DNA from 2 places in the Thermoanaerobacterium calidifontis genome. Region 2 is predicted to be linked to the other one. Evidence: predicted binding sites of a transcription regulator. Region 2 holds the regulator's gene; the other holds the start of a gene.
The links. Region 2 encodes HrcA, which represses chaperone genes, less so after heat shock. Its sites were predicted from a motif close to ATTAGCACTCANNNNNNNTGAGTGCTAAT; they were not measured.
Positions count from the first base shown of each region.

Region 1 (4,444 bases), 1.0 Mb from region 2:
AAGACACCGACAGAATGTCCATGAGCCGTGTCAACCACCACAACATCTACATTGGCATCTACCAGAGCTTGAACTCTTTCCATGACATCCGCAGAAACACCTACAGCAGCACCAACAAGCAATCTTCCTCTCGAATCTTTTGCAGAATTAGGATATTCTACAGCCTTTTCAATATCTTTAATGGTAATCAATCCTTTTAAATTGTTGTCATCATCCACAAGAGGCAACTTCTCTATCTTATGCTTTTTAAGTATTTCCCGAGCCTCATCTATAGTAGTCCCAACAGGTGCAGTGACTAAATTCTCTTTTGTCATGACTTCTTTAATCGGCCTGTCTAAATTGCTTTCAAATCTTATGTCTCTGTTGGTGATTATCCCCACAAGTTTACTGCCAACTGTTATAGGCACTCCCGATATTCTGTATCTTTCCATAAGCTCTACAGCGTCTTGTATCTTGTGATCTGGTGTCAAATAGAAAGGATTTGTGATAACACCGTGTTCCGACCTTTTAACTCTATCTACCTCTAAAGCCTGTCTTTCTATGGACATATTTTTGTGTATTATGCCAATTCCTCCTTCTCTTGCTATGGCAATGGCAAGGGAAGATTCCGTCACAGTATCCATTCCTGCGCTAATCAATGGTATATTTAACATTATACTATTTGTAAGGCGTGTTTTAGTGTCAACCTCCTTCGGCAGCACATCAGATTTTGCCGGTATAAGCAGTACATCGTCAAACGTCAGTCCTTCTTTAACGAATTTATCAACCATTTTTATCCCCTTCCTCTAAAATTTATTATGCCTTAGTTTATAATAAAAATGCCCGAACAGAGAATTTCGTTCAGGCAAAAAAGAGTACAACAATAACTCCCCATAGTAAAGAGTTACGGCTCTTTGTAGATACTCCAGTGCCTATTCACCAGATTATATGCGGATAAGAATTTATTATTAAATTACTAAACAATATAACAAATTTAGATGTCCATGTCAACAGTACAAAAAAAATAACCGGGCATCCCCGGTTATTTTTCTTACATCATGTCCATACCTGCTCCTGCTGCTGGAGCTGGTGGATTCTTTTCTGGTATGTCTGCCACAACAGCTTCTGTTGTCAATATCATTGACGCAACAGATGCAGCATTTTGGAGTGCTGACCTTGTAACCTTCGTTGGGTCGACTATACCTGCTTTTAACATGTCTACAAATTCCTCTTTGTATGCATCATAACCAAAAGCAGGATCTTTTGATTCTTTTATCTTCTCAATGATCACTGAACCGTCTACACCAGCATTTCTTGCTATCTGCCTTACTGGTTCTTCTAATGCTCTAAGCACGATCTGAGCACCTGTTCTGAAGTCGCCTTCTAAAGAGTCAACTACTTTTTGTACTTCTGGTATGACATCCAACAGTGCTGTGCCACCGCCAGGAACTATACCTTCTTCCACAGCAGCTCTCGTAGCTGAAAGAGCATCTTCTATCCTATGTTTCTTCTCTTTAAGCTCTGTCTCTGTAGCAGCACCGGCTTGAATTACTGCAACACCGCCAGAAAGCTTAGCCAATCTTTCTTGCAGTTTTTCTCTGTCATAATCTGATGTCGTCTCTTCGATTTGAACTTTTATCTGATTTATTCTGTTCTTTATGTCTGCAGCATTTCCTGCGCCGTCAACTATTGTAGTGTTTTCTTTTGTAACTTTTACTTGTCTTGCACGACCAAGCATGTCTATTTTAGCTTCTTTGAGATCAAGACCTACTTCTTCAGATATTACTTGACCACCTGTCAAGATAGCTATGTCTTGAAGCATTTCTTTTCTTCTGTCACCAAATCCAGGAGCTTTTACTGCAACGCATGTAAATGTGCCTCTTAATTTATTTACTACTAATGTTGCAAGTGCTTCACCTTCAACATCATCCGCAATTATCAAAAGCTTCCTTCCTTGTTGTACTACTTGCTCCAGAAGTGGCAACAAGTCTTGGATATTTGAAAGTTTCTTGTCTGTGATGAGTATTAAAGGATCGTCCAAAACTGCTTCCATCTTGTCTGTATCAGTTACCATGTACTGTGAAATATATCCTCTGTCAAACTGCATTCCTTCAACTATTTCAATAGTCGTGTTCATTGACTTTGATTCTTCTACTGTTATTACACCGTCTTTGCCCACCTTATCCATTGCTTCAGCTATTAAGTTGCCGATCTCCTCGTCAGCCGCTGAAATTGATGCAACATGTGCTATAGAATCTTTTCCTTCTACTGGCTTTGAAATATTTTTTAATCCTTCAACAGCAGCATCGACAGCTTTTGCCATACCGCGTCTTAAAAGCATTGGGTTCGCACCAGCAGCTAAGTTCCTTAATCCTTCCAATACCATGGCTTGTGCCAATACAGTGGCTGTTGTCGTACCATCGCCAGCTACATCATTTGTCTTTGTTGCAACTTCCTTTAAAAGCTGTGCGCCTTGATTTTCAAAAGGATCTTCTAATTCAATTTCCCTTGCGATTGTAACACCATCGTTTGTAATTGTTGGTGAACCGTATTTTTTATCTAAAACAACATTACGGCCTCTTGGTCCTAATGTTACTTTAACTGTGTTGGCAACAGCATTTACGCCTCTTTCCAAAGCCTTTCTTGCATCTTCACCGTACAAAATTTTCTTTGCCATTTCTTCTACCTCCTTATTCTACTACAGCTAATATATCGCTCTGCCTTAAGAGAAGATATTCTTCTCCATCAAGTTTTACTTCTGTGCCAGCGTATTTTGAGAATATTACTTTGTCTCCAACTTTCACTTCCAACTCGACTCTTTTCCCATCTATGTATTCACCAGAGCCGACAGCAAGTACTTCACCTTGTTGAGGTTTTTCTTTTGCAGTGCCAGGCAATACAATGCCGCCTTTTGTTACCTCTTCGGCTTCAGTAACCTTTACTACAACTCTGTCACCAAGTGGTTTTAATCTCATAATATCCCTCCTCGAATTTTGTTAGCACTCATTCATGGCGAGTGCTAATCATCACACTTTTTATATTAGTTTAATTACAAGTTCATGGCAAACTCCAAATTCCTCTAATTTTTGCCGTTTTAGACGATTATTATAGATTTTTCCCATTTATCTTCTAATTATACGATTAATATTAAATTTACGCAAAAAAATGCAGGCTTTAGCTGCCTGCAACATTATTTACATTGCCATTTGAACTTTGTTGTTTCAGATAATTTATCATGTTGTACATAAACTGCTGCTGTTCTTTCGTAAGCATTGATTTAAGACCGTTTACCACTTCCGACTGCTGCTCTGTAAGTCCAAGATTTTTCGATACATCATCCTCTCTTGTTTCCCTTTCAGCATCATTGCTTTTTACATCTTCCACCATTTCATCACTTACGACATCTTTTGCATCTTTGATTTCTTCTATCTTTTTATCTTCTTCAGATCTGTCAAACAAATTATCCTTCACATCGCCTTTATCGCTTTCTCCCACCTTCTCGTGCCTTGATTCACTATTTTTTGAATTCATAATGCTTTCAGCCTTGTTCAAAGCTTCTACAAGCTTTATGTTTTTTATGATTTTCTCCGCCATATCCTTTTTATCATCTGGAATAACAGGTTTTATCGCTTCAAAAATGTCCAGAATTTTATCTATAATGTTATTTTTATCTCCTTCCACTTCGTATTTTTTCATTTTTTCGTTTAGATTTTGTATCCCTTCATGAAGCTTTATAAATTTGTCTATGATTATCTGCTTATCTTCTTTCATGTACGGTTTTACCGCTTTTAACATTCCGATCTGATCGAAGTCATCTTCTTGCATTTCGGCTTCTTGATTAAATTCCATCAACTGTTTGTGGCATTCAAGTATCTCGGCAATTTTTGTGAATATATCTATGTAGTACTGTTCTTTCCTGTGTAGATACGGTTTTACGCTTCCCATAAAGTTTTTGCTTTTCTCTATTATCTCAAATATATCCAAATCGCTTTTCTTCTCGTCGTTCTTTTTACTTTCTGTTTTATCATCTTTATCGTGTTCCACAATTTCCTCCCCTTCTTTTTTCTTTAAAAGCTGCCTTTCTCCTTCAATGCTTAAGCCATCAAAAATTTGAAACCTTATAAAAAATATTATGAAAAGTTCAATTATCAATACCTTTAGTAATTTTTCTTTATCCACGGCAAATCCCCCACTTCTTTAAATACTTCTTAAATAATATATGTATAGGGCAGGTTTATTATCACCTGCCCCATGCTTTTATTTCTTATCCACCACAAAAATACCTGGGACAAACAAGAAGATTATAAGGATCACTATTATGATCCAAATCCATCCACCGCCCCATGCTGCTCCTTTTCCTTCAGGCATATGAAAACCCCCTTCACATTATTTATCGACCACAAATATTCCAGGTACAAAGAGGAAAATTATTAGTATTATGATTATGATCCAGATCCATCCGCCA
Region 1 covers NZ_AP042436.1:2,103,997-2,108,440, forward strand. The annotation lists gene guaB (IMP dehydrogenase) at 1-770, opposite strand, end outside; purine riboswitch at 854-951, opposite strand; gene groL (chaperonin GroEL) at 1,031-2,656, opposite strand; gene groES (co-chaperone GroES) at 2,670-2,954, opposite strand; gene ACZ42G_RS11035 (hypothetical protein) at 3,154-4,158, opposite strand.
Region 1: a site for HrcA is predicted at 2,975-3,003, ahead of groES (co-chaperone GroES). Genes of this name have one in related genera too.

Region 2 (4,444 bases):
GTATCTCAACAGATGTCTGCCCATCCGCAGCAGTGGAGAATATTTGGCTCTTCTTTGTAGGAATAGTAGTATTCCTTTCTATTAATTTTGTAAACACACCACCAAGTGTTTCAATGCCAAGAGAAAGCGGTGTAACATCCAATAGTAAGACGTCTTTAACTTCGCCTCCTAATACACCACCTTGAATTGCAGCTCCAATTGCAACACATTCATCTGGGTTTATGCCTTTGTGCGGTTCTTTGCCCATTATCCTTTTTACTGTCTCTTGAACGAATGGTATTCTCGTCGAACCGCCGACTAATATCACTTTATCAATATCTGCAGGACTAAGTTTTGCATCGCTTAATGCACGATTTACTGGTTCAACAGTAGACTGCACTAAATCATTGATAAGCTCCTCAAATTTTGCTCTTGTAAGATTTACATCTATGTGCTTAGGACCTGTAGCATCAGCAGTTATAAAAGGCAAGTTTATGTTAGCTGTCATAGCAGAAGAAAGTTCTATCTTCGCCTTTTCTGCTGCATCTTTAAGCCTCTGCATTGCCATCTTGTCGTTTCTCAGATCAATTCCATACTCTTTTTTGAAGTTGTCTGCCAGCCAATCCATAATCCTCTGGTCAAAATCATCACCACCTAAGTGGTTATTACCACTTGTAGCCAATACTTCAAATACTCCATCGCCTATCTCAAGTATAGATACATCGAATGTACCACCGCCTAAATCGTACACCATTATCTTCTGATTGCCTTGCTTATCAAGCCCATAGGCCAATGAAGCCGCAGTAGGCTCGTTTATAATCCTCTTTACATCAAGTCCTGCTATCCTACCTGCATCTTTGGTTGCCTGTCTTTGGCTATCATTGAAATACGCAGGAACTGTTATTACAGCCTCTGTAACCTTCTCTCCTAAGTACGCTTCAGCATCAGCTTTTAACTTCTGCAGTATCATTGCTGAAATCTCTTGCGGTGTATAACTTTTTCCATCAATAGTTACTTTGTAGTCAGAACCCATATGTCTTTTTATAGACATAACTGTCCTTTCAGGGTTTGTAATAGCCTGTCTTTTTGCGACTTGGCCTACTAATCTTTCACCTTCTTTTGTAAACGCCACAACAGATGGAGTTGTCCTGGCCCCCTCTGAGTTTGGTATGACTACCGGCTGTCCTCCTTCCATAACAGCTACGCACGAAAAAGTTGTGCCAAGATCAATTCCTATAATTTTTCCCATAATCTACTCCTCCTATTCCTATACTTTATTTTGCTACTTTGACCATACTCGGTCTTATTACTTTATTATTAAACATATATCCCTTTTGAAAAACTTCAATTATCTCATTTTCCTTCTTATCTTCTACCTCTTCCTGCATAACAGCATGATGCTTATATGGATCAAATATTTGGCCTAAAGCCTCTATCTCTTTAACCCCTATCTTTTCTAAAATACCTTTAAATTGCCTGTATATTAAATTGACACCTTCTTTAAAGGAAGCTATTTCCTCATTATCACCGTGAGATGCTTCAAGAGCTCTCTCAAAATTATCTATAACTGGCAGTATGTCTAAGATTACCTGTTCTTTACCATATTCAACCAGATCTGCTTTTTCCTTTTCTGTCCTTTTCCTGTAATTCTCAAATTCTGCTTTCAACCTCTGGGCCATTTCTAAGTATTCATTTGCTTCGTCTTCTTTCTGCCTAAGCTTATTTTTCAATTCTTCAATTTCTCCTTCGTAATTTTTTTCTTCACCCTGATCAGAATTTTCTGTACCTATGCTGCCTTCACTGTCATCTTGAGGTCGGTTAGCATCAGATACATTGTCTTTTAAATCTTCGTCTAAATTGTTTTTGCTTTCCATTGTATCTTTTTCTCTATCCAATTGATTCACCTCTTATTTTCTTGGTATATATATGACAAAACTTTTGACAATTCATTTGACATCGTGTTTATTTCATTTATAAGCCTCTTGTAATTCATCCTTGTAGGCCCAATAATGCCAAAAGTCCCAACAACCTCACCATTTATCTTATACGTAGATTTGATTATGCTTAAATCCCACATCTCTTCAAACTTGCTTTCACTTCCAATAGTAACATCGATGGAATCGTCTAAAGGCTCTAATACTGAATTCATAATGTCTTTATTGTCAATCAGATCAAAAAACATTTTAGCTTTTAAGAGATCCTTGTACTCAGGGAAGTTGAGAATATTTGAAATGCCCTCCGAATACAAGTCTGTTTCATCCATCTGCTTTAAACCATTTATAATCGTATCTGTAATCTTGTCTATGATTCCGATAGCACTGCCAGACTCTTTTTTTATCTCATCTCTCAATGTCTGGTCCATTTCTCTTTTTCTTTTCCCTATCATTTTATTGTTGATCAGGTTGTTTAAAAACTCAAACAAATTATTATCAATATTATCCTTTAAGCTTATTAAATAGTTTTTCATGATGCCTGATTCTGTCATTACAAGAAGTATCAATTTATTTGCATCAACAGGCAATATCTGTATTCTCTTAATCGTGTTTTCATCAATTCGAGGCATCTTAACCACTATAGTGTGATTAGTAATGGTAGATAATAACCTGGCATATTTCTTCACTATATCGTCTATCTCAGCAAAAACCTCATCAATTGCCTCTACTTCATCGTCACGACTTTCATTCAAATAGTGCTCTAATATATTATTAACATAAAATCTGTATCCTTTATCAGATGGTATTCTACCTGCAGATGTATGAGGCTGTTCAAGATACCCCATCTCCTCAAGGTCAGCCATTTCATTTCTAATTGTGGCCGAGCTTACACCAAGATTATATCGCTTTGCAATTGTCCGAGATCCAATTGGTTCTGCCGTCAAAATATAGTCATTAATCACAGCTTCTAAAATCTTCTTTTTCCTATCATCTAACGGCATATTCACCACCCCAAATTCTATTATTAGCACTCTTAGCTTGAGAGTGCTAATCACGATTTAAAAATACCACTATTGTGGATATTTGTCAATACTTTAAAATAAAAAATCCTCAAACACATTATTGGACACATCTACGCCTTTGGGCGTCAATTTAAGATTTTCACCTTCTTTTCTTAAAAGCCCCAACTCTATATTTTTATAAATGGCATTTTTAAATACAAAGAACATGCTTTCGCCAAATCTCTCTTTAAAGTCTTTGTCATTTACTCCATCCATCATTCTAAGACCTAAAAACATAAACTCAGACATTTGATCCTCTAAAGACAATTCATCAACATCGTCAACAGCATGTCCATCATTATTAATCATGCCTATGTACTTTTTAACATCTTTTATATTGCCAAATCGCTTATTTCCTACAAACGAATATGCACCTGGTCCAAAGCCTAAATAGTGTAAATCCATCCAATACAGCTTGTTATGTCGGCATTCATACCCAGGCAATGCGTAATTTGATATTTCATAATGTCTGTATCCACTATTCTCTAAAAGCTCTGCACCATAGTGAAACATCATCAATTCATATTCATCATCAGCAAGCTTAACTTCATTTCTTTCATACATATCGTAAAGAGGTGTTCCTTTTTCTAATATAAGTCCATAACAAGAAATGTGTGATGGCTTTAATGCGATTACGTTTGTCAATGTTTCTTTAAAATTCTCAAAAGTCTGATTTGGCAGTGCATACATTATATCTATGTTTATGTTGTCAAAATATTTAGATGCTATACTATAATTTTCAATAAAATCGCTCACTGTATGTATTCTGCCGATAGCTTTTAATAAATCGTTTTGCCAGGACTGCAAACCTATGCTTATTCTATTTACACCTGCTTTTTTATATGACTTAAGCTTTTCTTCATCTATTAAGCCAGGATTCAATTCGATCGTGATCTCCGCATCTTTGCTTAAACTGTAGTTTTCGCAGATTTCACCCAATATTTCTTCGATGTATATAGGAGGCAAGACATTTGGCGTACCTCCTCCTATATACACAGAAGTGTATATATCTTTAAGCTCCTCTTTTCTCGTTTTAATTTCCTTTATAATTGCCTTTTTAAACGAAAAAAAGCTATCTTCCATATTTGCATAGGAATTAAAATCGCAATAATAGCATTTTCTCTTGCAAAAAGGAATATGAACGTATATACCAGATCTAATCATTGTCATCATCAAGCTTTAAGATTGACATGAAGGCCTCTTGTGGAATTTCCACTTTCCCTATTTGTCTCATTCTCTTTTTGCCTTCTTTTTGCTTTTCTAATAATTTTTTCTTTCGCGTAACATCTCCGCCATAGCACTTTGCCAAAACATTTTTCCTCAATGCTTTGACAGTCTCCCTTGCTATTATCTTTGAACCTATAGCAGCTTGGATAGGAATTTCAAAAAGATGGCGAGGTATATTTTCTTTTAACCTTTCTGTCATCTTTCTGGCTCTTTCATAAGCCTTATCTTTATGGACTATCATAG
Region 2 covers NZ_AP042436.1:1,104,905-1,109,348, reverse strand. The annotation lists gene dnaK (molecular chaperone DnaK) at 1-1,228, opposite strand, end outside; gene grpE (nucleotide exchange factor GrpE) at 1,254-1,853, opposite strand; gene hrcA (heat-inducible transcriptional repressor HrcA) at 1,880-2,914, opposite strand; gene hemW (radical SAM family heme chaperone HemW) at 3,008-4,144, opposite strand; gene lepA (translation elongation factor 4) at 4,131-4,444, opposite strand, start outside.